Regions from separate parts of the Rhizobium sp. N324 genome, predicted to be linked through region 4. Evidence: predicted binding sites of a transcription regulator. Region 4 holds the regulator's gene; each other region holds the start of a gene.
The links. The regulator PhoB, encoded in region 4, activates phosphate uptake and scavenging genes when phosphate is short. The targets are predictions, from matches to a motif close to TGTCATNNANCTGTCAT.
Positions count from the first base shown of each region.

Region 1 (7,829 bases), 350 kb from region 4:
GAACCAATTTGACGGACGCCGGGGACTTTTCCAGCGGGATTGAAACGGACCTTCCGGCGGTAGAGCCGGGAGAAAAGCCGGCGGCGCCGATCTGGCAGAGCAATTTTTCCCTCGCGCCGAACGTCCGTTTTACCCGCACGCCGGAAACGCTAATCAGCAAGCGGCGGGCGCCGGATGAACCCATCCGCGATGATTCGCAGATGGGACAGCAGGCGATACGGATCGAGCCGGTCGCCGTCGATGTGCCCTTCGATATCTATCTGCCGGAGCCGGACGAACTTCCCGCAGCACCGCAGATGATCGAACTGCAGCCATCCTTCGTTCCCGACGAGCCGGCCGCGCCTTCCTTCCGGGCCACCGCCGAGCTTTCTTCCATTTCGGATTTCGCCTTCTGGGAGGTCATGGCCTTCGAAGAGGCCGAGCCGGTTCGCCCCCCTGCCGTGATCTCGTTCCCGAAGGCCGAGACGGCGCCAGAATCGATCACGTCGCTGTTCCGCATCATGGAATGGCGCCCGGGCCGGCCGATCGCTGCTCCCGTCGCCTCCCGCCCGGTTCCGCCGGCGGCTGCGACCTCCGCAAAGCCTGCCCCGCGCCCTCCGGCCGCCATATCCCTGGAACGGCCGCGGCGCATCCCCGTCGAGATCCCTGTTGTGCCGGCCCCTGCGCCTCAGCCGGCGCCTACTCTTCACGTCGCCCCAGCCCCTCAGGCCGCCCCTGTGCCCCAGCGCACGCCGCCCGTTGCCGCGGTTCTGCCGTCGCCGCGCCTGGCGGCAAGGCCGGAAAGGATCGACGCCTCCGGTTATCAATTCCCGCCGCGCGCCCTGTTGCAGGAGCCGCCGGAGCGACTGGGCGAGATCATGTCGCAGGAGACGCTGGAGCAGAATGCCGGGCTTCTGGAAAGTGTGCTTGAAGATTTCGGCATCAAGGGCGAGATCATCCATGTCCGCCCCGGTCCCGTCGTCACTCTTTATGAATTCGAGCCGGCGCCGGGCGTGAAGTCGTCGCGCGTCATCGGCCTGGCCGACGATATCGCCCGCTCGATGTCGGCGCTTTCGGCCCGTGTCGCCGTCGTGCCCGGCCGCAACGTCATCGGCATCGAATTGCCGAACGTCACCCGCGAAACCGTCTATTTCCGCGAAATGATCGAGAGCCAGGATTTCGAGAAGAGCGGCTATAAGCTGGCACTCGGCCTCGGCAAGACCATTGGCGGCGAGCCTGTCATTGCCGAGCTCGCCAAGATGCCGCATCTGCTCGTCGCCGGCACCACCGGCTCGGGTAAGTCGGTCGCCATCAACACGATGATCCTGTCGCTGCTCTACCGTATGACGCCGGAACAGTGCCGGCTGATCATGGTCGACCCGAAGATGCTCGAACTCTCCGTCTATGACGGCATTCCCCATCTCCTGACGCCCGTCGTTACCGATCCGAAGAAGGCGGTGATGGCGCTGAAATGGGCCGTGCGCGAGATGGAGGAGCGTTACCGCAAGATGTCGCGCCTCGGCGTGCGCAATATCGACGGTTACAACGACCGCGTGGCGCAGGCCCGCGACAAGGGCGAGACCATCCACGTCATGGTCCAGGTCGGCTTCGACAAGGGCACAGGCGCCCCGATCGAGGAAAGCCAGGCGCTGGACCTGACGCCGATGCCTTATATCGTCGTCATTGTCGACGAAATGGCCGACCTGATGATGGTCGCCGGCAAGGAAATCGAAGGCGCGATCCAGCGTCTGGCCCAGATGGCGCGCGCGGCCGGCATCCATCTGATCATGGCGACGCAGCGCCCGTCGGTCGACGTCATCACCGGCACGATCAAGGCGAACTTCCCGACCCGCATTTCCTTCCAGGTCACCTCGAAGATCGACAGCCGCACCATCCTCGGCGAACAGGGCGCAGAACAGCTGCTCGGCCAGGGCGACATGCTGCATATGCAGGGCGGCGGGCGGATTTCCCGCGTCCACGGTCCCTTCGTCTCGGATGCCGAGGTCGAGAAGGTCGTTGCCCATCTGAAGACCCAGGGCCGCCCCGAATATCTCGACACCGTTACCGCCGACGAGGAGGAAGAGCCCGAAGAGGAAGAAGCCGGCGCCGTCTTCGACAAGAGCGCCATGGCCTCCGAGGATGGCAACGAGCTCTACGAGCAGGCGGTCAAGGTCGTCATGCGCGACAAGAAGTGCTCCACCTCCTACATCCAGCGCCGCCTCGGCATCGGCTACAACAGAGCCGCCTCATTGGTCGAGCGCATGGAAAAGGAAGGCCTGGTCGGCCCGGCCAACCATGTCGGCAAGCGCGAGATCGTTTCCGGTCGGGGTGACGGCGATTAATCAGGCGCGGAGTGCGTTACGCACTCTGCCAATTGCACTGTCTCGCTGACGAATGCGGTCTTTCCACCGGTGTAGACGCCCCAATCGCCGCCTGCCTCTACAGCCAGGCGGCGTTTCAGATCGGCATAGGCCGTGGCCCTTTCGGGGTGATCCCGAAGGTAGTCTCGAAACAGGATGCGCTCCCGATGGGCGCGGTTACCGGGCTCGCAGAGATAGAGCTTGAACCCATAGGCTTCGTGATCTCGGGTGAACGCCCAGCGTTTCTCTCCCCTATCGCCGTGGAAGACAAAATCGGCAGCGCGCAGCATTTCGATCGCCATTGGCAGAACGTCGTCGGAGATCGTGACGACATCGAGATCGATCTTCGGCTTGGCCGCCAGGCCGGGCACCGACGTGCTGCCGATATGGTCGATGGACAGCACGAGATTGCCGAGCAGGGTGGAGATCTCGGCGCTGATGTCAGCAAAGAGCCGCGGCCAGGAAGGATCGTAGTCGACCACTTTGATGGCGCGCATGCCCTTCCTCTCAATTGCGGTCAATGCACCTCGGCGAGCAGCCCGTCGAGGATCGTGACTATCTTCTGCTTGGCCTCTTCGAGCGAGCCGCTATTGTCGAGTTCCGCCACGTCGTAGTCGCCGCGCACCGTCAGCGGCCCGCGGGCAAGTCTGGCCATGATATCCTCATGCGTCTCGCGCCCGCGCGCCTCCAGCCGGCTGGCAAGCACTTCCGGGCGAGCGGTGACGTTGATCACCTTGAGCCGCGGGAAAGCCGCCTGGAAACGGTGAAGCGCCGAGCGCGAGCCATTGGCGACGACGACATGGCCGCGCGACAATGCCACCGAGACCTCGGCCGGAATGCCGTATTTCAAGCCGTGCGCCTCCCACCAGACGGCGAAGGAGCCCGACTGCTCCATGGCGGCAAATCCTTGGAGGGAGACGGAAAGATGGTCTTCGCCGCCGGCGTCGCGGTGGCGGGTGATGACGCGGCGGGTGAAATGAACCTCGGCACGGCCGGCGAAATGCCGGGCGGCAAGGTTCATCAGCGTGTCCTTGCCGGCGCCGCTCGGCCCGACGACGACGACCATGATGCCGCGCTCGGCTCCGGCTCCTGGATGGGGTTCGTACGGGCTCATGCGACACGGCGTCCTTGGCGCCAGACGGAGCGTGTCACCGGCACGCCATGCGAACGGTGGACGCGGACGAGATCGGCGCGCAGCCCGGTGGCGATCCGGCCGCGGTCGTTGAGACTGACGGTGCGCGCCGGCGTCGACGTCACCATGGCGATCGCCTTCGGCAGGGTGATGCTCTCGACTTCATCGGCGAGGATGAAGGGCGCATGCAGCAGGCTGAGCGGCACGTAATCGGAAGACAGCACGTCGAGCACGCCCATCTCGGCGAGGTCGCGGGCGGCGATATTGCCGGAGTGGGATTTGCCGCGCACGATGTTCGGCGCGCCCATCAGCACGCTCATGCCATGTTCGTGCGAGGCGCGGGCGGCATCGAAGCTGGTCGGGAATTCGGCAAGCCGCACGCCGTTGTCGATCGCCTCGTCGACATGGGAGAGCGTCGCGTCGTCATGGCTTGCGACGGTGATGCCGCGCTCGGCGCAGACCTTGGCGATGGCATTGCGATGCGGTGTCGAATTGCGCGCCGATTCCGCCTGGCGCTTGGCGACGAAGCGCGCGAAGACCTCGTCGCTTAAGCCCCGCTTCTTCTGATAATAGAAGATATATTGATCCATCGTCTGGAACTGCCGCTGGCCGGGGGCATGATCCATCAGCGAGACCAGGCGCACATGCCGGTCGTTTTCGAAATCGGCGAAATGTTCGAGCACATTGTCGGCCGAGACCTCGCAGCGCAGGTGGAGGAGATGCTCGGCGCGCAGCCGGCCTTCCTTCTCCGCCGACTGGATGGCATCGGCCATCTCGCGCATCTCGCCATGTTCGAAGCCGCCGTCCTCATCAGCCCCCATGCGCAGGCAGTCGAACACCGTGGTGATGCCCGAGGTGACGATCTGGGCGTCATGCGCCTGAACCGCGGCCGTCTTGTTCCAGCGGATGCCGGGACGCGGCTGATAATGACCTTCGAGATGGTCGGTATGCAGCTCGACGAGGCCGGGAATGATGTAATCGCCTTCGAAATCTTCGCCGGCTACCGAGTTGCCTTCGGAAATGTCGGCGATCTTGCCGTCGCGAATGACAATCGAGCCCGCGAGGATGTCATCCTCGAGAACGATGCGGGCGTTGGAAAACACGGTCTCTTTGCTCATCTCGTCGGGTCTTTCAGCTTTTGGCGCCGGAAAGCGGCAGCCAGGAATGAACTTTGAACGGGGCGCCGCGCGTTTCCTCGGTGAAGACGGCGAGGCCGGAAATCGCAAGCGGCCGGTTGGTGAAAACGGCAAAACGCTCGGTCAGAATGGTTTTCATCACCGCGGCGCGTGGCTCGGGCACCTGGCCGGTGAGCGTCATGTGGAAGCCGAAATCCTCCATCACATAGGGATAACCCCAGCGCTGCAGATTGGCGCGCTGGCTGTCGCTGAGCTTCTCCGGGTTGCGCCGCGCCATATCGGCTTCGGACAACGCTGCGCGAAACGGTTCGAAGGACCTTACCACCTTCGCGGCGAAATCCTGAAGCGGTTGATGAACAGAACCCGGAACAAGGGCAAAAAAACGGCCGAGCTGGCCAAGCACCAGTTCGGGAATCTCGAAGGCTTCAGTGCGCGCGGCAAACTCCTCGACGACGGCCATCAGATCCCTCTCGGTGACCGAAGCGGCGAGCGAAAACGGCGCCTTGATCGTCGCGTGAAAGCCGTAGCGGCGCGGATCGGCGGTCAGGTCGAACTGCTCTGCCGCACCGAGTTGCTCATGCTCCGGTGCAGGATAGGTCTCGTCACTGAATGCATCGCGGCCGAGCCAGCGCGAGGCCGCGCCGGTCAGGGGATCATCCTTCGGCGGCGAGAAATAGAGAGCGTAGCGCAAGGCTTTTATCCTGGGGATCGTCGAAATGGGGAGCGCAATGTGCAGTGATTTGGCGGCGAACCGCAAGCAGGTTCCCGGCTAAAAGATTTCCGTGACAGAATGATGATGGCGGCAGCGCCGCCACAGCCTTTCCGGCCGATGGCTCAGTGGGTTTTCGTGCCCATCAGCCGGTGGCGCAGCGCGTTCGAGGCGGCGTCGAAAAGGAAGACGACGAGCAGGATCAGGATGACCATGTAGGCGACGTTTTCCCAGTTGGCGTTGGTGCGCATCGCCTCCCAGAGTTTGAGACCGATGCCGCCGGCGCCGACGGCGCCGATAATCGTTGCACCACGCACGTTCGATTCCCATTGGTAGAGCGTCTGGCTGACGATGACGGGAACGATCTGCGGCATAATGCCGTAACGATGGACCAGCACGGTTTGAGCGCCGGTTGATTGGATGCCTTCCCGTGGCTTGTTGTCGATATTTTCCAGCCCTTCGGAATAGAGCTTGCCGAGCGTGCCGGTCTCGGTGAGGAAGATCGCGCCGCTGCCGGCAAGCGGGCCGGGGCCGAGGGCGCGGGTCAGGAACAGCGCCCAGATCAGCATGTCGACCGACCGCAGGAAATCGAAGAAACGCTTGAGGATCTGATTGAGGAGCCGGTTCGGCGTGATGTTGCGTGCCGCCAGGAAGGCGAGCGGGAAAGCGGCGAGCGACCCCAGCAGCGTTCCGAGGAATGCCATGACGATCGTCTGGAAAAGTTTGGTCCAGACGTCGCCATGCTGCCATTCGCTGTTGTTCCAGATGTCGTCGAAGGCGAGCGACAGGTTGGACTGGTCGGGCTTGATGCGCGGCCCCGAGACGATGAGGCTGACGACCTCGCCGATCGGCTTGTCGAAGAAGGACGATTGCGTGTCGAAGACGAAATTCGCCCAGCCGATGAAACGCTTGCGGATTTTCACCCGGTCGACGGAAATGCTGACATTGCCGGCAAAGCCGAGATCGGCAAGCACATTGTCGTCATAGACGGTCATCCAGCCGGGCACTGGCCCGACCACCTTAGGCGCACCGCTCGTGACCTCGACGGGGACGCTGATGCCATGCGCGGTGACGATCGTCTGGCTCTTCGAGACCGTGACGGTGCGGCTGGCGCCGCTGATCGAAACGGTGATGCTGTCATCGGGATTGTCGACGAGCCAGTCGGGATGGGGATTGTCGCCGAGCGGCGAGAAGCGCGGATACCGCACTTCGATCGAGCCGTCGTCCTTAATGCGGAATTCCGGCTGAACGTCGTAGCTTACCCATTGGCTGAGATAGATGCCGACGCGCTCCCAATGGGCTTCGGCGAACAGCTTGGGCAGGTCGAAAAACCAGACGGCATAGAGGCTGTAGAGCAGCGTCGCGATCAGGATCATCAGCCCGCCGAAACGCTGGCGGAACGAGCGGTGGAAATATTCCGGATAGTGCGCTTCGATCTCGTGCATCCGGTTGGCGTCGATCACCGTCATGGCGGCCTCAATGTTGCAGGAGGAAGGCGTGCTCGCCGACGAGGCGGCGACGCAGCCATGCTGAGAACTGGTCGACGGCGACGATCGTCACGAACAGCAGCAGAACGAGCGCCATCGTCTTGGCGCCGAAGCCGCGCGAGATCGACAGCTTCAATTCTTCGCCGATGCCGCCGCCGCCGACGGCGCCGATGATGGTCGAGGCGCGCACGTTGATCTCGAGCCGCAGCAGCGCATAGGAGGTGAAGTTCGGCAGCACCTGCGGCAGGGCGGCGAAGCGCACGCGCTCGCACCAGTTGGCGCCGACCGCTTTCATGCCCTCATGCGGCTTCATGTCGATATTCTCGGCCACCTCGTAGAAAAGTTTGCCGAGCGCGCCGATCGTGTGCAGGGTGATGGCGATGATGGCGGCGACCGGCCCGATCGACAGGATCGCCGAAAACAGGCCGGCAATGACGATCTCGGGGAAGGCGCGCAAAAATTCCATCAGGCGTTTGGTGAAGATGCGCAGCGGCCATGAACGCGTCAGGTTGCGCGCGGCAAAGAAGCTCAAGGGAACGGCAAAGACGAAGGCGACGATCGTCGAGATCAGCGCCACGTTGATCGTCACGATCATCAGCTCGAAATATTCGGGAATGTAGAAGGCGCCTGAGATATAGACGCGGCCCTTGTCGAAATTGAATTCCTCCCCGCCCTTGTCGTTCACGCTCGCTATGTCGAACAGCGCGCGCCAGACGTCGTTCCAATCCTTAGGGATGAGCCAGCTCAGGAAATCGAAAAGATGCGGCAGGCGGTCGAAGAAATGGCCGGCATTGCTCTCGTCGGCGAAGCGGACGGAGCTTGCGAAAGCCGCAATCAGAATAACCAGGCCGAGGATGGTGTAGAAGCGGCGCCTGGCGACCATCCGCTCCCAGGCGGTGCGGATCTCCCTGGTGCTCTGCATCTGCGGCTGTGTATCGGCAACAGTCATGGACGCCTCGCCCGGTTACAAAGAAGGGCGGCCGTTTCCGGCCGCCCCGCATTCAAGAGGCCGATCAGCCGCCGATG
Region 1 covers NZ_CP013630.1:215,253-223,081, forward strand. Annotated here, with positions in the region: gene AMK05_RS00980 (DNA translocase FtsK) at 1-2,321, shown strand, start outside; gene AMK05_RS00985 (GrpB family protein) at 2,318-2,836, opposite strand; gene phnN (phosphonate metabolism protein/1,5-bisphosphokinase (PRPP-forming) PhnN) at 2,857-3,453, opposite strand; gene AMK05_RS00995 (alpha-D-ribose 1-methylphosphonate 5-triphosphate diphosphatase) at 3,450-4,589, opposite strand; gene AMK05_RS01000 (DUF1045 domain-containing protein) at 4,603-5,298, opposite strand; gene phnE (phosphonate ABC transporter, permease protein PhnE) at 5,442-6,785, opposite strand; gene phnE (phosphonate ABC transporter, permease protein PhnE) at 6,793-7,752, opposite strand; gene phnD (phosphonate ABC transporter substrate-binding protein) at 7,817-7,829, opposite strand, start outside.
Region 1: AMK05_RS01000 (DUF1045 domain-containing protein) is a predicted target of PhoB. The motif match lies at 5,390-5,406, and genes of this name have one in related genera.

Region 2 (7,829 bases), on a different replicon from region 4:
AGGTTAATGCCGTCCCCGATATTGTCATTGCTTCATTCGCGACGGAATATTTTCAATTTCAAGCCAAATTGAAGAAAATCCGACTAAATCTATACCCGGCTAACTTGAAGATCGGCAATGAATATATCTAAGGGCGATTCCCGGCGCCGAACCCGGCCATGCCGGGCTATACGTTGCAATCGCGTTCGCCGACGACTATTTTAGGGCTGAAGCGGAACTCGAAGCCGTCACGGCTTGGGAACGAGACGCTTGTACATCGGCTGAATCGACGCGCCCTTGCGGCAACGCGATGGTCAAACCCACAACGATCGATGATGCCGGCAATCGCCGGTAAAGGATTTTTTTTGAACGATACAAATACAGCCACCGCGGTTGCGGTGGCCAACCCGCGGGAGCGTGACGAAGCCGTCAACCGCAAAAGGACTTGGAAGCCGTCTCCCTGCCTTCTTACCCGCCGCGAATTGCAGGCGCTGATCGCCGAGCAGCTCGGCTGATCGCTCGCCATATCTTACGAAAAGGAGAATTCGAAATGCAGGTACTCGTCAGAGACAACAACGTCGATCAAGCCCTCAGGGTTTTGAAAAAGAAAATGCAGCGCGAAGGCCTGTTCCGCGAAATGAAGGAACGGCGCGCCTATGAGAAACCCTCCGAACGGCGCGTCAGGGAAAAGGCGCAGGCGATCAGCCGGCAGCGCAAGGCGGCACGCAAGCAGTTGCAGCGTGAAGGCCTGATCGCCAGACCGAAGCGGGCGGCCGCCCGTTAGAGCAATTCCAGCCAAAGAGCGTACGACCAGCTTGCCAAGCTTCGACGGTTGCATTCCTGGAAAGGACAGACAATGGACGAATTGAATAGCCTCACTGTTTCAGAAGAACGCCTCGAGGATTGCCGCGATGTCGTGGAGCCGGATCTGCAGGATCTCATCCATCGCGCATTGACCTCAGGCTTTTCCCGCGAGGAAATCCTCATCGCCGTCAGCGAACTGGTCGCTGAAGACTTCGCAATGGTCATGGAAACCCCAAGCGTACATTAAGGCACCAGCGCAGCAGATGTGTCCGTGGTCGAATATGCGGAACATTGGCCCGGGCAAATGGTTACGTCGTCTCCCTCTGGCACAAATGGAGACGACGATGGCCGAGCATGACGATGCGACACGGGTATGGGAACTGATCGACAGAATAGGGTTCTGCATGCTGACGACCCGCAGTGGTGACGATCTGCGCGCGCGCCCGATGTCCGCCTATAGTGCCCAGCTCGAGAATGCGGTCTATTTTCTGACCGATGTGGCCAGCCACAAGGACGATCAGATCGCCCGCTGGCCAAATGTGTGCCTTGCCTTTGCCGACACCAAGGGACAGAAATATGTTTCCGTGTCAGGCACTGCCGAGGTCCAGAACGATCGCGGGAAGATCCGCGAGTTATGGGCGACGCCGGCCAAGGCCTGGTGGGACAATCCCGACGATCCCTCCATCCGCGTGCTGAAGATGACCCCGTCTTCGGCCGAATATTGGGACAGCCCGGGCACCATCATCAGCTATATCAAAATGGCGGCCGCAGCGGTTTCCAACAGCAAGCCTGATATGGGCGACAATGCCGAGGTCGAGCTTTGACACATGCAAGCGCTGTTCAGGCCTGCTTGGTCGAGGCTTTGACGAAATCGATGAATGCCCTGAGCGGCGCTGGCACCAACCGCCGTCCGGGATAATAGAGGAACGGCCCGGAAAAGCGCTGCCACCACGGCTCAAGGATCGGCTCGAGGGCGCCGCTCTCGAAATGCGGGCGCAGCCAGTCTTCGAAAACGCAGACGACCCCTGTGCCCGCTATCGCTGCGTCGACGGTCAGATCGGTCGCCCCGCCGACCCGGACGATCAACGGTCCTGAAGGGTCGACCCGCACCATTTCGCCTTCTCGCTCGAACTCCCATGGCGTCGTCAGCGCGCCGCTGGCAAAACGGCCGAGCAGACAGGCGTGGCGAAGAAGTTCGCTCGGATGCTGCGGCCGGCCATGGCGGTCGAGATAGTCAGGGGAGGCGGCGGTGGCAAAACGCTGGACGCGCGGCCCGATCGGCACGGCGATCATATCCTGCTCCAGCCGTTCGTCATAACGGATGCCGGCATCGCACCCGGCAGCAAGCACATCGACGAAGCTCTCCTCGGTGATCACCTCAAGACGAATGTCGGGATAGGCGGCGAGAAACGGCGGAACGATGGCGGGCAGCACCAGCCGCGCGGCGCTGACCGGCACATTGAGCCGCAGCGATCCAGCCGGCCTGTCGCGGAATCCATTGACCACGTCGAGCGCAGACTCCACCTCTGTCAGAGCCGGGCCGAGCCGCTCCAGCAAACCCTTGCCTGCTTCGGTCGGAACGACGCTGCGTGTCGTGCGGTTGAAGAGCCTGACGCCGAGGTCGGCCTCCAGGCGGCGCACCGCCTCACTGAGGAAGGAGGCGCTGCTGCCGCTGGCCCGCGCGCCCTCGCGAAAACCGCCGGCCCGCGCCACCGCAACAAAGGCGTTGAGATCCCCCAAATCGACTTTCACTGTTCGCCACTCCGCACGGCCTGTGCGGATTGTAGCGAATTATCACGCGCGCCGACAACGCCTATCTTGGGGTCACCTCTTGAAAGGAGTGAGATCATGTCCATCATCGATCAGTCCGGAACCTTCAAACTCGGTGACCGCAGCGTGAAGCGGCTCGGCTACGGCGCCATGCAGCTTGCCGGGCCCGGCGTGTTTGGCCCGCCCAGGGATCATGGCGCGGCCTTGGCCGTGCTGCGCGAGGCAGTCGCGAGCGGCGTCAACCACATCGACACCAGCGATTTCTACGGCCCGCACGTCACCAACCAGATCATCCGGGAAGCGCTTCATCCCTATCGCGACGATCTCGTCATCGTCACCAAGATCGGCGCACGGCGCGGCGCGGACGGATCCTGGATTCCGGCTTTCTCGCGCGAAGAGCTGACCGCGGCCGTGCACGACAACCTTCGTAATCTCGGCCTTGACGTGCTCGATGTCGTCAACTTCAGGATCGCCTTCGATCTGCATGGCCCCGCCGAAGGATCGATCGAAGCACCCCTGACGGCGCTGGCCGATCTCCAGCGGCAAGGCCTCGTTCGTCACGTGGGCTTAAGCAACGCCACGTCGAAGCAGATTGGCGAAGGGCGCGGAATCACCGAGATCGTCTGCGTGCAGAACCAGTACAATCTTGCCCATCGGGCCGACGATCGCCTGATCGACGAACTCGCGCGCGAAGGCACCGCCTATGTGCCCTTCTTCCCGCTCGGCGGCTTCAGCCCGCTGCAGTCCTCCACCCTGTCCGATGTCGCCACGCGTCTTCATGCGACGCCCATGCAGGTCGCGCTCGCCTGGCTGCTGCGGCGCGCTCCGAATATTCTGCTGATCCCCGGCACCTCGTCCGTCGCCCATCTGAGGGAGAATCTTTCCGCTGCCGCGCTGGTGCTGCCGGATGATGCCGTCGCGGAACTGGACCTTATGGCTGATATCGCTGCCTGACGACGCTCCAAGCCCAGGGGCATCGCTACACCACACTGATGCGTGGTGTAGCGATGCCAGAAACGTCAGACAACCGGTATGATTATGCGCTCAATAGCGCTCCGGCACATGCATTTCAGGCGGAACCGGCGCCCTGTTATAGTCGGCGTGGCGGATGCGGTCCGGCAGTTCGATGTCCGGCTTGGGAACATCCTCATAAGGGATCTGCTCAAGAAGATGGGCGATGCAGTTCAACCGCGCCCGTTTCTTGTCCACGGCCTGTACCACCCACCAGGGTGCATCCTTGCTGTGCGTGCGCACCAGCATTTCTTCCTTGGCCTTGGTATATTCCTCCCAATGGACACGGCTTTCCATATCCATCGGTGAGAGCTTCCACTGCTTCAGCGGATCGTGAATACGCATCTTGAAGCGGAATTCCTGTTCCTCGTCGGTGATCGAAAACCAGTATTTGATCAGCACGATGCCGGAACGGACCAGCATGCGTTCGAATTCCGGCACCGAGCGGAAGAATTCCTCGAGTTCGTCAGGGGTGCAGAACCCCATCACGCGCTCGACGCCGGCGCGGTTGTACCAGCTGCGGTCGAAGAGCACGATTTCGCCGGCTGTGGGAAGGTGTGGGACATAGCGCTGGAAATACCATTGATGGCGCTCCCGCTCGGTCGGGGCAGGCAGCGCGACGGTCCGGCAGACGCGCGGGTTGAGCCTCTGGGTGACGCGCTTGATCGCGCCGCCCTTGCCGGCCGAATCGCGGCCTTCGAAAAGCACGACCACCTTCAACTTCTTGTGCTGAACCCAATCCTGCAGCCGCACCAGCTCGTGCTGCAGCCGGAAGAGTTCCCGGAAGTAGATCTTTCGCTCGAGCGTCTGCTCGGCAGGTTCCGACATTCCCTCGGCGACCAGATCGTCCAGCCGATCCTCCTCCATCTGCATTTCCAGCTCCTCATCGAAGCTGTCGGCGATTTCGGCCTTTATCCGGTTAAGCTGGTCCTGATGTGATTGCGACATGGGTTTTTCCTTCCTGCTTTTCTTGACAGGAGCATGTCAGTGCGAAGGTTATATGACGACCACTGATCGAGCTGAAACGGTTACCCCAGTCTCTCGTTCCAAGCGCGCCTTAAAACTGCCCCGCCCGGTACCGGTCGACCAGGTTTCGGCAGGCGCGGAGCGTCAGGGCCATGACGGTGAGCGTCGTGCCGGCGATACCGCTGCCGGGAAAGGCGCTGGCGTCGGTGACGATGAGGTTCGGGGCATCCCAGACCTGATTATAGGGATTGAGCACCGAAGCCTCCGGGCCCTCGCCCATGCGCGCGCCGCCGGTTTCATGGATCGCCGCACCCATGCACATGGTCTTGCGGAACCATGTGCGGAACATGAAGCGGCTGAAGGCATCGGCATCCGGGAAGGCGCCCTTGCCCATCTCCTTGAGGCCGGTGGGCGAGCCGATGAATTCGAGCTCGCCGCCGACTTCGCTGATCATGGCGATCAGCGTCTCCTCCTGTCGGCGAAGCAGCGCCTGCTCCTCCGCCTGCATGACGCAGCGGATATGCGGCACGGGAATGTTCCAGGCGTCCTTGCGCCTGACATCGAGCGTGATGCGATTGTCGGCATAGGGCAGCATGCGACCGAAGCCGAAGAAGGCGAGGCGCGCATCGGTGGCGCCTGAGACCGGCGCGCGGCCGACGCTGCCTTGGTAGTCGAAATCGCCGCGGGCGGCATCGCCCTCACCGAAGCGGGGGATGAAGATCCCACCCGACGGATTGTAGAACGGGTCGGTCGGAGCGGAATCGTCGGGCGCCCAGCCCTTCGCCTTCGAGAAGGAGCCGAAGGCGAGGCAGGGAAGCTGATCCATGAAATAGCGGCCGAGGACGCCGGAGCTGTTGCCGAGCCCGTCAGGATGTCTTGCCGAAGCCGAATTCAGGAGCAGCCGCACGCTCTCTATCGGCGAGGCGGAAAGAACCACCGTCGCGGCACGCGCCGTCGATACTTCTCCCGTATTGCGGTCGATGAATTCGGCGCCGGTGGCGCGGCCGGTTTTCTCGTCCGTGGTGATGCGGCGAACGACGGCGTCGTAGCGGACCGTCAGCCGGCCGGTGGTCTTGGCATCCTTAAGCGGCCGCGGCATGCGTTCGACGTCCGGCGCAATGTAGCGCCAGGAAACGACGCGCCTCTCCGGCCAACGGCTTTCGACCGCCTGCTTGAAGATCTGTTCGGCCGGCGTCAGGCTGGCCGGTTTGGCATAGATGCCGTCGGGCAGGGTCGGCACATCATCCTTGTTGCCGTAAAGCCCGAGATAGGCCTCCACTTCCTCATAAAATGGCACCAGCTCGTCATAGGAGACCGGCCAGTCCACGCCCTTGCCCGTGCGCGACCGGATCTTGAAATCATCGTCGGTCCAGCGCAGCAGCACCCGGCCGAAACTGTGGAGACGCCCGCCGCCCTGGCGGCCGCGGATCCAGAGAAAGGGCTCGCCCTTTGGCGTCGTATAGGGATTTTTGCGGTCGTTGACGAAGAAGTGGCTGAAGCGCTCGGTAAAAAACGCCGCCCGCGCCTGGATCGGCTGGCCCTTGATTGTGGCCCGCGCCCGCTCCCAGATATTGATGCTGCTGGCGGGTGCCTTCTTGCGCGCCGGGTCGAAATCCCTGGGACCCACGGCCGGACCAGCTTCGAGCAGCAGTACGGACAGCCCCTGGGCCGTCAGTTCTTTGACCGCGAAGGAACCCGCCGCGCCGGAGCCGATCACCAGCGCATCGTAGACGATCTCAGACATGTCTTTCCAAATCCTGTCCTGGAGCGATTGCTCAAAACGGCGCGCAGCGCGCCGGAAATTGCGAGAAAACCAAGGGGCGCATCAGAGCCGCGCCCCGTCGGCGCCGAAGAGCGACGCCTTGGCGATATCGAGCCCGGGAGCCACGGCGTCGCCCGACTGCAGGGCCACGTCGCCCATCAGCCTCAGCGAGAGGCTTTGATCGGCCCAGTCGAACCAGACAACGGCATCGGACCCCATCGGCTCGACGACGGAAACGCGGCCGGGAATGGTGGGCAGGCTACCTGCCCCCTCGAGCACCAGATGCTCAGGGCGAAAGCCGAGGGTCGCCGGTCCTTCCGCCGCCGCTGTTTGAAAGGAATAATCGGAGAGTTCGACGGCAAGTCCCTTGCTCCGAAAGACCAGCGCGCTGTCGCCGCGCTCGATCCGGCCCTCGACGAAGTTCATCGCCGGCGCGCCGATGAAACCGGCAACGAAGAGGTTGGCCGGGCGGCGATAGATCTCGGCGGGCGAGGCAAGCTGCTGGATGACGCCGTCGCGCATGATGGCGATGCGGTCGGCAAGGGTCAGGGCCTCGACCTGATCATGGGTCACATAGATCATGGTGTTGCCGAGGCGCTGATGCAGCTTCTTGATCTCGACGCGCAATTCGTTGCGCAGCTTGGCGTCGAGGTTCGACAGCGGTTCGTCGAAGAGAAAGACATCGACTTCGCGCACCAGCGCCCGGCCGATGGCGACACGCTGGCGCTGGCCGCCGGAAAGTTCGGCCGGGCGCCGGTCGAGCAGCATATCGAGGCGAAGGAGAGCGGCCGTGCGGGCGACACGTTCCTCGATCTCGGCCTTCGGCAGACCGGCGACGCGAAGGCCGAAGGAGAGGTTCTTGCGAACCGACATGCGCGGGTAGAGCGCGTAGGACTGGAAGACCATGCCGATGCCGCGGTCTTTCGGCTCCTCCCAGCTGACGTTCTTGCCTGAGATCCAGATCTCGCCCCCAGCGATGTCCTGCAGTCCGGCAATGGCGTTCAGCAAAGTCGACTTGCCGCAGCCGGAAGGGCCGAGCAGCACCAGGAACTCCTGCGGGGCAATATCGATCGACATTTTTTCGATCACCGTATGGTGGCCATAGGCGATCTTCAGATCCTTGACGGAGACGGCGGATTGCATGGAAGCGTTTACCCCTTGACTGCGCCGGCGGCGATGCCGCGCACGAACCAGCGGCCGGACAGGAAATAGATGGCAAGCGGAACGACGGCGGTCAGGATCGTCGCCGCCATGTTCACATTGTAGGTGCGCTCACCCATCGTGGTGTTGACGATATTGTTGAGCTGGACCGTCATCGGCAGATTGTCGCGCCCGGCGAAGACGAGGCCGAGCAGGAAGTCGTTCCAGATGCCGGTGAACTGCAGCATCGAGACCACGACCACCATCGGCACGGCGATCGGCAGCATGATCTCGAAAAAGATCCGCCAGAAGCCGGCGCCGTCGACGCGTGCCGCCTTGCAGAGCTCTTCCGGCACGCTGACGAAATAATTGCGAAAGAGCAGCGTCACCAGCGGCA
Region 2 covers NZ_CP013631.1:278,673-286,501, reverse strand. Annotated here, with positions in the region: gene AMK05_RS34725 (hypothetical protein) at 159-494, shown strand; gene rpsU (30S ribosomal protein S21) at 530-763, shown strand; gene AMK05_RS23635 (hypothetical protein) at 836-1,030, shown strand; gene AMK05_RS23630 (pyridoxamine 5'-phosphate oxidase family protein) at 1,128-1,607, shown strand; gene AMK05_RS23625 (LysR family transcriptional regulator) at 1,624-2,535, opposite strand; gene AMK05_RS23620 (aldo/keto reductase family oxidoreductase) at 2,632-3,507, shown strand; gene ppk2 (polyphosphate kinase 2) at 3,598-4,512, opposite strand; gene AMK05_RS23610 (GMC oxidoreductase) at 4,622-6,274, opposite strand; gene AMK05_RS23605 (ABC transporter ATP-binding protein) at 6,356-7,435, opposite strand; gene AMK05_RS23600 (carbohydrate ABC transporter permease) at 7,444-7,829, opposite strand, start outside.
Region 2: ppk2 (polyphosphate kinase 2) is a predicted target of PhoB. The motif match lies at 4,554-4,570, and genes of this name have one in related genera.

Region 3 (7,829 bases), 1.3 Mb from region 4:
AAGCTTCGAGAACGTTGAGGATCTCGCAGATGATGACGCCGCCGGAGGAGGGCGGGGGCGAGGAGATGATGTCGTAACCGCGATAATTGCACTCGACCGGCTTCAACTCGCGCACGGCATATTCCTCGAAATCTTGCCTGGCGAGGATGCCGCCTTTGGCCTGGCTTGCCTTGACGATCTCCTCGGCGGGCGCCGCCTTGTAGAAAGCGTCCGGACCTTTTTCGGATATGGCTGCCAGGACCGCGGCAAGGTCGGGCTGCTGGAGCGTTTCGCCCGATGCATAAGGTTTGCCATCGGCTTTCAGGAAGATCTTCGCCGCCGCCTCGTCTTTGGCGAGGCGCTTGGCGCTGCCGGCGAAACTTGCGGCATCGCCCTGTTCCAGGGTGTAGCCTTCCCTGGCGAAGCGGAGCGCCGGCGCGATCAGATCCTGGCGCTGCTTTGTCCCGTATTTCTCGCGTGCGGTTTCGAAGCCCATGACCGAGCCAGGAACGCCGACGGCAAGATAACCGTCCAGGCTGGCGCGCGGCACGATATCGCCCTTGGCATCGAGATACATGGTTTTCGTGGCGGCAAGCGGCGCGCGTTCGCGGAAATCGAGAAAGGTCTTGGTGCCGTCCTTCAGCCGAATGGTCATGAAGCCGCCGCCGCCGAGATTGCCGGCCGAGGGATAGACGACCGCCAGCGCATAACCGACGGCAACGGCCGCGTCGACAGCATTGCCGCCGCTCTTCAGCACCTCGACGCCGACATCGGTCGCCAGATGCTGGGCGGTGACGACCATGCCGTGCTCTGCCTCGACAGGGGCCGGCGAGGCGGCGAAGGCCGAGGTCAGGCTCAGCGACAGTGTCGCAATGACGGAGATCGTCCCGATATGCAGGCGGCCCATGAATTCCCCTCCTATGGACAATGATGGAGAGATATGGGGCTGCGGCAGCTAGCGGCAATGCAAGCGATTGGTTTTATGTGACGAGTTCCGAAGCCGACGAAGTCATGCGCCGTGCAGGGCGCCTGGCCTCAACGACGGCGTCGTCGCGACCGTCCGATCGGGGGATGCGGCGGCGAGCCGCTCCTCGGCGCGGCGGGCGATCGCCTGCAGGTCGCGCGGCTTGCCGGCGATCTTCTCGATGGCGGCAATGGCGACATCGGTTGCAAGATAATCCGGCTTGTGGCCGACGCCGCGAACGGTGATGAGTTCGGAGCCTGCTATATCGCGGGCCAGGCCGCGCGAATGCAGGTGCTCCCAGACGATCGCGTCGCTGTCGCCTGTGATGATGACGGTCGGTGCGGTGATCTGCGCATAGAGCGGCGACTGTTGCTTCACATAGGCAAGCAGTCTTTTTAAATCGGCGGCGTTGTTGTGGAAAGCGTCGGGTCGCAGCACCAGCGACGGACCGGTCTTTTCGATGTAGTCGGCCGGGCGCGGATTGGGGCGGAAGACGTTCAGCGTGCCGCGCTCCAGCCGGCTCAGCCCAAGCGGCACGACGATCGCGTGGTTGAAGAGCCAGCCGAGAACCGGCACGGTGGCCACGTGATAATACCAGTCGATGCCGCCCGGCCAGGGATGGGTAGCGGGCGCCAGGAAGAGCAGACCGGCGGTCTTGTCGGGATGGCGCAGGCCGAAGGCGGCGGTGATCGCGCCGCCGAAGGAATGGCCGACGATGATAGCTTTTTCGATGCCGCGCTTTTCCATCAGCCTGGCGACCGCATCGGCCTGACCGGAGGGCGCGGCGTTGTCAGGGCCGCCGCGTTCGGAATAACCGTGACCGGGACGATCGACGAACAGCATTTCCGCCCGGCCTTCGAGTGCGGCGCGGAAGGCGACGACCTGGTCGAGCAGATTGCCGCTGGCGCCGTGAATGAAGACGAGGGCCGGCAGATCGGCATTTTCGGGAGGCTCGATATGGACGGCATTCATGCGGTAACCGCCGACATCCGTCAGTTCGCCGATATTCGGATAGGTACGCTCGAATTGCCGCGCCTTGTAGGAGGAGTAACCAATGGCGGCGGCGAGCGGGGCGAGAAGAGCGGAAACTTCTGCAAGCATGATCTTAACGGGCGATAGTTGTGGCTATTTTGCGGAGAGCGGACGCCTTGCGTCGTTTCCCGTCTCCGGTTCTAGATTGCGCGGCTTGACCGGCGATCAAGATCACGCCCCGAGGATCAAGTGCGGTTGCCGGCGAGTTTTTCCGCAAGCGTGTTGGCCTGTTCCTGCGCGGTACGTTCGGCGGGATAGATATCAAGAAAACGCTCCCAGGCCTTCAAGGTCAGCTGGTCGTTGCCGGAATTGCTGAGGATCGCCGCCAGGCCGGAGAGCGCGCCGAAATGGCGCGGCTCGAGATCGAGCACGCGTTCGATATCGGACATCGACTTGCGATAATTGCCCATGACGAAATTCAGCGTCGCGCGACGGTTCCAGCTTTCGGCATAATCGGGTTTCAGCGCAATCGCCTCGTCGAGGAAGTCGAGGGCGGCGGGATTGCGCTTTTCCTCGATCGCCTTGTCGGCCCACTGCATCAGCAGGTTGATGGTGGCGCTGCCGGAATCGTTCCATTCCATGCGGATCTCATTGGCGATGCCGCTGGCTTTGTCGGGATCGCGCTCGCGTTTCAGCTGGCTGAAGAGCTGGTCGAGGTGCTGTTTCGGGGAGGAATTGACATCCGCCTGCTCGACGATAACGTCCTTTTCCGCCGCAGTGGCCGGAAAGGTGGCGGTGAAGAGGATGAGCGGCAGCGCCGCTGACGTCAAAGCAAAAAAGCGCATGGCGGACATATTAGCCCGCCAACGCCGAAGATCAAACAAATTTGACGTGATCACCGCAGTGACCCACCGGATATCTGCCGACGCAAGCCGCGCGGGCGAAGCGATCCGGACGCGCGCGAAATCAGCCCTGACGAGCCTTGTAGCGCGGGTTCAGCTTGTTGATGATGTAAATGCGGCCCTTGCGGCGAACCAGACGGTTGTCACGGTGGCGAGCCTTGAGCGACTTGAGCGAATTCTTGATCTTCATTTTTCTGATCCGCGATCTCTGTGGGGGAATTCACATTCGCCCGTATCTTTTAACAATCAAAAGCGCGCCGTCGGGCGCGCTGTTTAGGTGGGGGAGCAGATACCCCGTCACCTTTTCCGTGTCAACCGCATGACGGTGTTTTTCCCAAGGCGCAAAGGTGTTTTCTCAGGCCGAAACCGGTGATTTCGGCGTCAAGGTGGTGACATGGCCCATCTTGCGGCCGGGACGCCATTCGGTCTTGCCGTAGAGATGGACCATCGTATCGGAGCGCTTCAGCCAGCCGGGAACGGCCAGGATATCGTCGCCGATCAGGTTCTGCAGGACGCAGTCGGAATGGCGATCGGCATTGCCGAGCGGCAGGCCGGCGACGGCACGGATATGTTGCTCGAACTGGCTGACCACGCAGGCGGCCTCGGTCCAGTGGCCGGAATTGTGGACGCGCGGCGCCATCTCATTGGCAATCAGGCTGCCATCGGCAAGCACAAAGAATTCGATGCCGATAACGCCGACATAATTCAATGCTGTGAGGATCTTTTCGGCCGATCGGCGCGCGGCGTCCGCCGTCGCAGGCGAGATCGCAGCCGGAACCGTCGAGGTGTGGAGGATGCCGTTGCGATGGACATTTTCGGCGGGATCGAAGCAGACGACCGTACCGTCGGTGGCGCGGGCGGCGATGATCGAGATCTCACGCTCGAAAGCGACGAAACTTTCGAGGATCAGCGGCACGGCGCCGAGCGCGGCATAGGCGCAATCAACGCTGTCGGCCACCGAGCGGAAAACCTTCTGGCCTTTGCCGTCATAACCGAGACGGCGGGTCTTCAGCACACCCTGGCCGCCGAAATCCTCAAGCGCGGCTTCGAGATCGGTCTGGCTGTCGACCGCGTGGAAGCGGGCGGTCGTTATGCCGCAGCCATTGAGAAAACGCTTTTCGACGAGGCGGTCCTGAGCGGCTTCCAGCGCCTTTGGCGGCGGATAGACCGATACGCTTGCGGAGAGCATCTCGGCGGCTGCGACCGGCACGTTTTCGAATTCGTAGGTGACGACATCGCAGAGATCCGCAAGTTCGGCCAGTGCCGCCGGATCGTCATAGGCGGCGATAATCTGCCGGTTGGCGAGCTGGGCGGCCGGGCAGTCCGCCTGCGGCTCGAGAATGACCGTGCGAAAATTCAGCCTGGCGGCGGCAATGGCCAGCATGCGGCCGAGCTGGCCGCCGCCGATGATGCCGATCGTTCTTGCCGTCATAGGTCGTCCATCGGGTATTCGGCGACGGCGGCACTCTGGCGCTCGCGCCATTCGTCGAGCCGGTCGGCGATTTCTTCGTCGGAAAGGGCAAGCACGGCGGCGGCGAGCAGGGCGGCATTGACCGCACCGGCCTTGCCGATGGCAAGTGTTCCCACCGGAATGCCCGCCGGCATCTGCACGATGGAAAGAAGGCTGTCCTGGCCTGACATGGTTTTGGATTGGACCGGTACGCCGAAAACCGGCAGCGGCGTCATCGATGCGGCCATTCCCGGCAGGTGGGCGGCGCCGCCGGCACCAGCGATGATGACTTTGAAGCCCTCCGCCCGCGCGCCCTTGGCAAAATTGACCAGCCGGTCGGGTGTGCGATGCGCCGAAATGATGCGCGCGTCATAAGGGATCTCAAGCGCCTCCAGCGTGTCGGCGGCGTTCTTCATGGTCTCCCAGTCGGACTGGCTGCCCATGATGATGGCGACGGACGGTCTGTCTGTCATCATTGTTATCCCCTCAGGCGATGATGTCAGGGATGATCTGATCTTCCAGCTTCGAAAGCCTGTCCTTGATGACGAGCTTCTTCTTCTTCATGCGCTGGATCCGCAGAGCGTCGCATCCGATCTGGATCATGGCGTTGATCGCGGCGTCGAAATCCTCGTGCTCCTGGCGCAGCCGCGCAACTGTGAGCCTGATTTCCGCCTGTTCCTGATCGGCCATATGCATTCCCCGTTGTCGTCCTCGGACCTTGTCCGATCTGCCGATGATTTCCGCAAGCTCCTATCACCAAATACGGGTAACGGCTAGTTAGTCTTGATCATGAAATTGCCATCCAGTCTTCATCTTTTGGCCTTCGACAAGCCTTCAAAAATATGTCACAGTCCGCCGCGTTGACACCTTGATCCCCGACGATGTTGGCCGGGGAGGGTAAGAGGAAGGAAGGGTCAAATGACAGTTCAAGCTCATCTTGAATCACTCCAGAAAAAGCATGTCGCTCTCGAAGAGGAGCTGCACGCGCTCAGAACAGCTCCCTCTATCTCCGATACGGAAATTGCCGAATGCAAGCGCCGCAAGCTGCGCATCAAGGACGAGATTATGCGTCTCAAGTCATCCGTCCACTGATCTTCCCAAGGGTCGCCGGTCGATCATCTTGCGAAAGAAAAGGTAAATCCATCCATTCCGCCTGAAATCAGCAAGACCCGGTGATTTTACACCAGAATTGCGCCAGCCCGATGCCAGCGGCATCGCGGCTGGGCTTTTACGAGCTGCGGCGCATACCATTTCTATAAGTCGCATCGCGTACTTTGCGCGTCTGAAAAGACGAGCGGCGCTGTGTGCTTATGTCGTTGACCTGCCGTCCCTTTCGGTCAACGCTTGATCATCGAAGACAGGGCAAATGCCGTCAGCGTGTCACGCACCCCTTGCATCGCCGAAACCTCTTGCCAGATTTCGCGGATGCGGTCTGCCGCGCTTGCCTCAACCCGCACGACCAGGTCGAACTCACCGCTCATGACGTCGCAGGAGACGACCTCCGGTATCCCTTTGAGCGTCTGGATGACGTCGCCGCCGCGCATACGGTCGTGACGATACACGAAGATCATTGCTGTGATGGCTGCCCGCGGCTTTCCGTCGCCTACGACAATCGTATAGCCCTGAATCAGGCCGTCGCGTTCCAATCGCTCGATGCGTTGGCGAACGGCGTTGCGCGACAGGTGGACTTTTTCGGCCAGTTCGGCGTGGGGAATCCGGCCGTTGCGGGTTAGCTCGGTTAGAATGCGCTCGTCGGATCGGTCGAGGATGCGCTTCATGGCCGGATATCCTGAATGCAGTCCTTGGCGGAGAGGAAGACCCGCTGTGTGGCGGCTTCGAGATCGGCAAGTCTGTCGTTCTGCGCAAACATGGTGGCGGCCGCTGCCATGACGAAAGCCGGCACGGCCCGCCACTCCGCTTCGCTGAGGGACCTGATGTCGTCGTAGCCAGCGAGCAATGCGCTGACGAGCGTCCTCTCGAGAGTGCCGTCTGCTGCCACAGCCCAATGCACTATGACCTCCGCGAGTTCGGCGATCAGAACATCATCATGGCGCAAGCGGAAATTGATGACGCCGCTCACCATCTCGTCGAGGAAGAAGACGTTGTCGCGATTGAGCGCACCGTGCACAGGACCTTTCGGCAGCCCGAGCGAGGCTCGTGTTGTTGAACGCCTCAGTGTCTCGTGGATTCGTGCGACACAGCTCCCAAGCGCATGGCATTTGCCCGGAGTGACTTCGCTCAGTCGAGAGCCTGGCACAAAACCGACAACGGCGACAAGCTTGTCCGACACGGTAATCGTCGCCGCACCGGCGTCGGTGCGAAAGGTTGCCGGACAGGGAATGCCGGCGCCAGACAGCGTTTCCATCGTTCGGAAGGCCCCCTCGAGGTCGAAGGGGTCGGCCTCGCTTTCGAATAAGGTGACAATGAACTCACCGCGCGCGGAGCGGAAAAGGTAAGTGGTTTCGGCGTCACCATCGGCAATGCCGATCACCGATGTAAGACTTCCCAGACGATAGGCCGTCGCGATCCTCCCGCAGTCTGCCTCCGACAGATCTGTGAAAACAGCCATTTTTGCTTTCCTTCAGTGTTGCACCGACCCGTCGGCCCCGATGTTCTTCATGCCGAAGATCGTCTCGATCTGGGCTGGCGGCAGACCACTGTCGCGCTCGACCGCCTCTCGCAGCGGAATTCCTTCGGCAAGGGCGGTGCGGGCAAGCGCGGCCGCCCGAGCATATCCAACGAAGGGATTGAGGGCTGCGGCAAGAATTAGAGCGCCGTCATGAAGCGCCCGGCAACGCTGTGAATCCGCCTCGATGCCGTCGATGCACCGTGTGCGAAGCGCATCCATTCCTTTCACCAACAGCCGCATGGATTGTAGGATGTTGAGCACGATGACCGGCTCCATGGCGTTCAGCTGGAGTTGCCCGGCGCTGGCAGCGAGTGTGACCGTCAGGTCGTTGCCAATGACCTGGAAGCCGATCTGGTTCACCAATTCGGGGATCACCGGGTTGACCTTGCCCGGCATGATCGACGAGCCCGCCTGCATGGCCGGAAGACGAATCTCGCCAAAGCCGGCGCGCGGACCACTCGACAGGAGACGGAGACCGTTGCAGATCTTGGAGAGTTTCACCGCCAGGCGCTTGAGCATGCTCGATACCGAAACAAAGGCGCCGGTATCGGACGTGGCCTCGACGAGATTTCGCGCCGGGCGAACGGCGATGCCGGAGATCGTGGATAGGTGTGCACAGGCCGCCGCCGAGAAGCCCACAGGTGCGTTTACGCCGGTGCCGATTGCCGTCCCGCCGAGATTGACCTCTCGCATCAACTCGGCTGCGGCGAGAAATTGCGTGATGTCTTCTTCCAGCGTCTCGGCAAAGGCTTCGAACTCCTGACCAAGGAACATTGGTACGGCGTCCTGAAGCTGCGTTCTCCCGACCTTAACAATATCGCCGAAGGCTTCCCCTTTGCGCCGGAAGGCGACCACCAGAGCAGATAGCGCCGAACAGAGTTTCTCCCCTTCCCGCAACACAGTCAGCCGGATTGCTGTGGGATAGACGTCGTT
Region 3 covers NZ_CP013630.1:3,927,414-3,935,242, reverse strand. Annotated here, with positions in the region: gene ggt (gamma-glutamyltransferase) at 1-886, opposite strand, end outside; gene AMK05_RS19045 (alpha/beta hydrolase) at 989-2,044, opposite strand; gene AMK05_RS19040 (hypothetical protein) at 2,161-2,769, opposite strand; gene ykgO (type B 50S ribosomal protein L36) at 2,882-3,007, opposite strand; gene AMK05_RS19030 (5-(carboxyamino)imidazole ribonucleotide synthase) at 3,173-4,249, opposite strand; gene purE (5-(carboxyamino)imidazole ribonucleotide mutase) at 4,246-4,740, opposite strand; gene AMK05_RS19020 (YdcH family protein) at 4,754-4,957, opposite strand; gene AMK05_RS19015 (YdcH family protein) at 5,186-5,359, shown strand; gene AMK05_RS19010 (Lrp/AsnC family transcriptional regulator) at 5,605-6,045, opposite strand; gene AMK05_RS19005 (phosphotransferase) at 6,042-6,836, opposite strand; gene AMK05_RS19000 (aspartate ammonia-lyase) at 6,849-7,829, opposite strand, start outside.
Region 3: AMK05_RS19015 (YdcH family protein) is a predicted target of PhoB. The motif match lies at 5,064-5,080, and genes of this name have one in related genera.

Region 4 (7,829 bases):
GATCGACCCCAGCAACAAGCGTGCGACCGACCCTTCGGTGCTGATCGCCGCCAACTATCCGGTTCTGCTGCGCGATGCGATCGTCAAGCAGCTGAATATCAACGCCTCGAGTAAGCCTGACGTGCGCGATGCATCCGCCATGCTTTCCAAGGGGGCGCCGATCCAGCTGCGCGACATGGTCGTCGCCGACCCGTCGATCATCGGCAAGACGGTCAATGTCACCGTGCTCGCCGACGCCAATGTCGACAGCGCCAACAAGGGCCAGATCGATCTTTCGGTCGATGAGAAGAACCGCAAGGTCAACGACAAGCAGGTTGGCTGGATGAACGAGCTGAAGGCGAGCGGCGCTCTGCACAAGCAGTTCAACACCGGCCTCTTCGTCAACGGCAATTCCAGCCGTCCGGAGGCCGCGGGCCTTGGCGTCGCCCTCATCGGCTCGCTCTACCTGATGCTGATCGTGCTGGTGCTCGCTCTGCCGATCGGCGTTGCCGCCTCGATCTATCTCGAGGAGTTTGCGCCGAAGAACCGGTTGACGGATCTGATCGAGGTCAACATCAACAATCTCGCCGCGGTTCCCTCGATCGTCTATGGTCTGCTCGGCCTTTCCGTCTTCATCAACTTCGTCGGCCTGCCGCGTTCGGCGTCGCTGGTCGGCGGCCTGGTGCTGACGCTGATGACCCTGCCGACGATCATCATCGCGACGCGCGCGGCATTGCGCGCCGTGCCGCCGTCGATCCGCGCCGCAGCCCTCGGCCTCGGCGCGTCGAAGATGCAGATGGTGTTTCACCATGTTCTGCCGCTCGCCATGCCCGGCATCCTCACCGGCACGATCATCGGCCTGGCGCACGCGCTCGGCGAAACCGCGCCGCTGCTCCTGATCGGCATGGTCGCCTTCGTCGCCAACGCGCCGATGACACCGCTCGATCCCTCGACGGCCCTGCCGGTGCAGGTCTATATGTGGGCCAACGAGGCCGAACGGGCCTTCGTCGAGCGTACTTCGGGTGCCATCATCGTCCTGCTCCTGTTCCTGATCGTCATGAACATGGGCGCCATTCTCTTGCGTCGTCGCTTCGAGCGCCGCTGGTAAACGGAGTTACAAGATCATGAACATGTTGACGGAAGCTGCAGTTGAAAAGGCGCTGGATCAGAAGATGAGCAACGTCCCGTATAAGATGATCGGCCAGGATGTCTCGGTTTACTACGGCGAAAAGCGCGCGCTTTTCGATGTGAACCTGAACATTCGCGAAAACACCGTAACCGCGCTGATCGGCCCGTCGGGCTGCGGCAAGTCGACCTTTCTGCGGAGCCTCAACCGCATGAACGACACGATCGACGGCTGCCGCGTCGCCGGCAAGATCACGCTGGACGGCGACGATATCTATGATCCCGATATCGATGTCGTCGAACTGCGCGCCCGCGTCGGCATGGTCTTCCAGAAGCCGAACCCGTTCCCGAAGACGATCTACGAAAACGTCTCCTACGGCCCGCGCATCCATGGCCTTGCCAAGTCGAAGGCCGATCTCGACCAGATCGTCGAGACCAGCCTGCAGCGCGCCGGCCTCTGGAACGAGGTCAAGGACCGCGTGCATGAATCCGGCACCGGCCTCTCCGGCGGTCAGCAGCAGCGCCTCTGCATTGCCCGTGCCGTCGCCGTCAGCCCCGAAGTCATCCTGATGGACGAGCCCTGCTCGGCGCTCGACCCGATCGCCACCGCCAAGGTCGAGGAGCTGATCCACGAACTGCGCGAAAATTACACGATCGTCATCGTCACCCACTCCATGCAGCAGGCCGCGCGCGTCTCGCAGCGCACCGCCATGTTCCACCTCGGCAATCTGGTCGAGGAGAACGACACCGACAAGATGTTCACCAATCCCGACGATCCGCGCACCCAGGACTATATCATGGGCCGCTTCGGCTGATTTTGGCGTCACCAAGCCTTCCCGTTATTCGAGGATAAAGCCCCATGGCATCGACACATATTTATTCTGCCTATGATGATGATCTGAAGTTCCTGTCCCGGCGGATTTCCGAAATGGGCGGCCTGGCCGAGCAGATGGTCGCCGAATCCGTCCGGGCGCTGGTCAACGGTGATACGGCGCTGGCCCAGAAGGTCATTTCCGACGACGTGATCCTCGATCACGCCGAGCGTGAAATCGGCGACAAGGCGATCGTCACCATCGCCCGCCGCCAGCCGATGGCCGCCGACCTGCGCGAAATCATGGGTTCGATCCGCATCGCCGCCGATCTCGAACGCGTCGGCGACCTCGGAAAGAACACCGCCAAGCGCGTCATCGCCGTGCAGAGCACCGGCGTTCCCCGCAAGCTGGCCCGCGGCCTCGAGCATCTGTCCGAGCTGGCGCTCGTCCAGCTCAAGGAAGTGCTCGACGTCTACACGACACGCGCCGCCGACAAGGCGAGTGCGATCCGCGAGCGCGACAACGAGATCGACGCGATGTACACCTCGCTGTTCCGCGAGCTCCTGACCTACATGATGGAAGATCCGCGCAACATCACCAGCTGCACGCATCTTCTCTTCTGCGCCAAGAACATCGAGCGCATCGGCGACCACGCCACCAACATCGCCGAGACCATCTATTACATGGCTACCGGCGCACAGCCGGAAGGCGACCGTCCGAAGGACGACAGCGCCAACACCGTCGGCGCGGTCACGGAATAACCGCCTAAACCAGACGATTGCGTGCGCGCCCATGTGGGGCGCGCAAAGAGGTCGCAGCCATTTTTTGTGAATTTGCGCAGGATGCATTGCTTAAATCACCCCCGGTTTAAGGATCATGCGCGAGGAGACCGACACGCATGATCCCGAGAGTTGCAGTTGTTGAAGACGAGGAAGCCCTGAGCGTGCTTCTCCGCTACAATCTCGAAGCTGAGGGCTTCGAGGTCGATACCATCCTTCGTGGCGACGAGGCCGAAATCAGGCTTCAGGAGCGCACGCCCGACCTTCTCATCCTCGACTGGATGCTGCCCGGCGTCTCCGGCATCGAGCTTTGCCGGCGCCTGCGCATGCGGCCGGAAACCGAGCGGCTGCCGATCATCATGCTGACGGCGCGCGGCGAAGAGAGCGAACGCGTCCGCGGGCTTTCCACCGGCGCCGACGATTATGTCGTCAAGCCCTTCTCGACCCCCGAGCTCGTCGCCCGCGTCAAGGCGATGCTGCGCCGCGCCCGTCCGGAGGTTCTCTCCACCGTGCTGAAATGCGGCGATATCGAGCTCGACCGCGAAACCCACCGCGTCCACCGCAAGAGCCGCGAAGTCCGCCTCGGCCCCACCGAATTCCGCCTGTTGGAATTCCTGATGTCGTCGCCGGGCCGGGTCTTCTCCCGCTCGCAGCTCCTCGACGGCGTCTGGGGCCACGACATCTATGTCGACGAACGCACCGTCGACGTCCATGTCGGCCGCCTGCGCAAGGCGCTGAACTTCTCCAACATGCAAGACGTCATCCGCACCGTCCGCGGCGCCGGCTATTCGATGGAAGCCTGAGCCGCCATCCTGCCGCCGTCCGGGCGAGGGAGCCGCGTAACGCAAAACGCGGCCGATAGATCACCGCACGCTGCGGTTCCTGCCGCGGACGTTCCCCCACCCTCCGTCGTCCTCGGGCTTGACCCGAGGACCCATGCGGGTGGGCACTTCGTTTCTGTTGAACTGACAAGGCGACCGCGGTCGACAAATTCAAGCGCAGCGCTTGCGGCATGGATACTCGGGTCAAGCCCACTGCTGTCCGGTTAAAATATCTGGACAGGTTGCATGGCATTGATTCTATTCGTTTTCAGACGTTTCGCGGCGTTCTGGACACGAATTGGAGATCAATGTCATGCGGCACGAGAATAGCGTTTTTCACCAGCTTCAACAGTATATTCCGTGGGCGGTGTTCGATCGTCTTGTGGACAAGCATAATGCCGACCACCGGGTGCGCCGGCTGACGGCGAAGTCGCAGTTCCTGGCGCTGCTTTTTGGCCAGTTGTCGGGCGCTGCCAGCCTGCGCGAGATCGAGGCCGGCTTGCTCAGCCACGAGGCGAACCTTTATCACCTGGGCGCTCGCAGTGTGGCCCGTGCCACGCTGGCGGATGCCAATGCCAAGCGCCCGGCAGCCTTGTTTGCCGATCTGTTCTCCGTCATGGCTGCCCGTGCCAGTCGAAAGATACGCCGTCATATCGGCGATACGCTGCGTATATTGGATGCCACACGCGTCCAGGTCTCCTCGCTGTATGGCGGCTGGGCCGACATGGTTGGCGGCAAACGGGCCATCAAACTGCATGTCTGCTACGATCCGCACGCCGACGCGCCGCTCGCCATGACGCTGACCGGTCAGAGGACGAACGACATCATCCCGGCCAGGGCGATCGACATTGCTGCGGGCGTCACCTATGTCTTCGATCTTGCCTATTACGATTTTGCCTGGTGGGCCGAGATCGATAGAAAGAGCGCCCGTTTCGTCACCAGGCTGAAGAGCAATACCCTCGTCGCCACGATCGCCGAACAGCCAGCCGATGAAGCTGCGGGCATTCTCTTCGACAGGATCGGGCTCCTGCCGCAAAGGCTCGCCGGTTCCCGGCAGAACCCCTTTCAGGATCCGGTGCGCGAGATCGCCGTCCGCATCAGGACCGGCAAGGTCATCCGCCTCATCACCAACGACCTCGACGCTCCGGCAGCCGAGATCGCCACCCTTTACAAGCAGCGTTGGCAAATCGAACTCTTCTTCAAATGGATCAAGCAGAACCTGAAGATCCGGCATTTTCTCGGAACCTCGGAAAATGCCGTGCGCATCCAGGTCTTCGTCGCGCTCATTGCCTATCTGCTGCTGCGAATGGCCCAGGCAGCCCAGAAAGACATCGCTCAGCCGCTCGCATTCTCAAGGCTCGTGCGCCTCAACATCATGCATCGCAGGGCAATCGGCGCCCTGCGAAGACCGCCGGCAATCACCAAAGCAGATCCACGGCAATTATCACTGCCCATCACCGCAAGTTAAACCGGACAGCAGTGGGTCAAGCCCGAGTATGACGGAGGGTGAGGGAGCACGAGCAGCAAGAAGCGAGAGGTCTGGAGCAATTCCAACAAAATGGGCGAACGGTTTTGCGTGGAAAGCGCGGAAACAAATGGCGGCAATTCCAATAACCGCTACGCTTACGGTTCTTGCCGCATAGGTTCCCCCACCCTCCGTCGTCCTCGGGCTTGACCCGAGGACCCACCGCCACAAGCACTTCGGCTCGATGTGGTTACCGCCAACGCCATGGCCGCAAGCACTGCTTTCGCATCACCACAGCGTAAGATACAGATCATCCCACCCAGGATTCATCGCCTCGACCAGATCGACCTTCCATTGCCGGTACCAGCGTTTCAACGACTTCTCCCGCTGGATCGCACTGGCGATATCCCAATGCTCCTCGTACCAGACGAGACGGGTGCATCCGTATTTCCACGCAAAGCCCGGTGTCAGCCCTTCACGATGCTCATAGATGCGGCGCTCCAGATCGGATGTCACGCCGATATAGAGCGTGCCGTTTTTCTGGTTGGTGATGATGTAGACATAGCCCGCCATCCGCGCAGAGTGCTGGGCATGGATGCTCGGGTCAAGCCCGAGCAGGACGGAGGGTGGGGAGGTGGGATGGGCAAGAAGCGAGACGTTCGGAGGGTTCCAGCGAAACGGAGCAAACGGATTGGGAAAATTGCGTAAAGCGAAAAGCGCCAATTCCAGCAGAACCACTACGCTCATGGTTCCTGCCGCAAACGCTCCCCCACTCTCCGTCGTCCTCGGGCTTGACCCGAGGACCCATGGCCGAGAGCGCCGCATTCGCGCTCACACTGACAAAGGCGGCCGTAGCCGAGCAAATTCAAGCGAAGTGCGTGCGGCATGGATACTCGGGTCAAGCCCGAGTATGACGGAGAGTGGGGGGCTCGATCGGCAGGAGGCGAGACGTCTGGGGGAATTTCAGCAGAATGCGCGAGCGGTTTTGGCTGGGAATTGCGCAAAATAATATACGGCAATTCCAACAAAATCACCAGGTATTCGGCCCTTGCCGCCGAGGCTACCCCACTCTCCGTCGTCCTCGGGCTTGACCCGAGGACCCATGCAGCAAGCACTGCGTTCGTAAAAGCGACCACAAGATAGAGCTCATCTCACTTGGAGTTCCAGCCAAAGCCCCGAAGCGTTCGCGCTATTTGCGCCCCTTAACCCACAAAAAAACGGGCCTTCCAGCCCGTTTTTGCATCTCAATAATGTCGCCCGCTCAGCTCGCCCGGGCCGCCGCCCGGCGGCGTTCGTTCACCGGCTGGTAGGCGAGCTTCTGGTGGTAGCTGCAATAGGGCGAATTGTCCGGGGATTCGCAGCCGCAGAAATGGAAGTCGTCCTTCAGCGGATCGCCGACCGGCCATTTGCAGGTGCGTTCGGTCAGTTCCGTCAGGCCGAGGCGGCGCGAGATCGGCACGACCACGTTGCCCTTCGGCACGTATTCCATTTCCTCGACCGTTTCGATCTCGATCTCTTCCTTCAGCATCGTCGCGCCCTGCTGGCGGGTAACGGTGCGGGTGGCGATCCGTGAGGCGTAGTTCGGTGCGCGCGGCGCAGATGTATTGCGCTTCGGCGTCCGCGCCGTGGCGGCGGTGCCGCCGGCCTTGGCGCGGCCGGGAAGGCTCAGCCTGTGTACCTTGCCGATTACAGCGTTTCTGCTGACACCGCCAAGTTGTGCCGCGATCTGGCTGGCGCTCAGTCCTTCGGCCCAAAGCTTCTTGAGTTTCTCGACCCGCTCGTCTGTCCAGTTCATGCCCTGTCTCCACCTTTCGCGTTGGTGATGGCAGAATCCCTCACCGTTGTCCCGGAAGCCTCCGAAACAAGAAACGCCTGATCAATTTTGGTGACTAGTTCCGCCGCATGCAGTCTAGTAATTGAACTTTAACCTAGTGTGAGCCTGACTCCGTGACAAGAGTCGCATGAATCCGGATGAATCGAATTCGGAGTTTTCCCCAACTTGCTGCCCCGGCGTGGCATTTCTGCAATATTGCCTGTTGAAGGTCGAAAACACCGCTGTACAAGCTTGCTGCATGCGCTAAGGGCGCAGTTTTGTTGACATTGCAGCGCGAAAAGGAAATAGTACCGCTGGCCGCCGCAAGGCGGCATTTTTGATTTTTCGGGCCTGGTTTTCTTAGCCGGAGTCCGTTGCTAGATAACGCTGATCGGGAGACCCGCGCCATGGCCGAAGCCGCGCCGCTTTATGACACCTATTCTCGTGCCCCGCTGCGGTTCGAGCGAGGCGAGGGCGTATGGCTGATCACCGAAGGCGGCGAGCGTTATCTCGATTTCGGCGCCGGCGTCGCCGTCACCTCGGTCGGCCACGGCAACCCGCATGTTGTGGGTGCCCTGAAGGAGCAGGCCGACAAGGTCTGGCACCTCTCCAACATCTATGAGATCCCCGGCCAGGAGCGCCTCGCCAAGCGCCTGACGGATGCCACCTTCGCCGACAAGGTGTTCTTCACCAATTCGGGCGCCGAGGCGCTGGAATGCGCGATCAAGACGGCGCGCCGCTATCAGTTTTCCAAGGGCCATCCCGAGCGCTTCCATATCATCACCTTCGAAGGCGCCTTCCATGGGCGCACGCTGGCGACGATCGCCGCCGGCGGCCAGGAGAAATACCTCGAAGGCTTCGGCCCCAAGGCGCCGGGCTTCGACCAGGTGGCCTTCGGCGACATTGACGCGGTTCGCGCCGCCATCACCGACGCCACCGCGGCGATCCTCATCGAGCCGGTGCAGGGCGAGGGCGGTGTGCGCCCCGCCACCCCCGAATTCATGAAGGCGCTGCGCCAAATCTGCGACGAAAACG
Region 4 covers NZ_CP013630.1:562,769-570,597, forward strand. Annotated here, with positions in the region: gene pstA (phosphate ABC transporter permease PstA) at 1-1,087, shown strand, start outside; gene pstB (phosphate ABC transporter ATP-binding protein PstB) at 1,104-1,919, shown strand; gene phoU (phosphate signaling complex protein PhoU) at 1,964-2,677, shown strand; gene phoB (phosphate regulon transcriptional regulator PhoB) at 2,815-3,498, shown strand; gene AMK05_RS02775 (IS4 family transposase) at 3,830-4,984, shown strand; gene AMK05_RS02780 (GIY-YIG nuclease family protein) at 5,270-5,554, opposite strand; gene AMK05_RS02785 (GcrA family cell cycle regulator) at 6,243-6,776, opposite strand; gene AMK05_RS02790 (aspartate aminotransferase family protein) at 7,202-7,829, shown strand, end outside.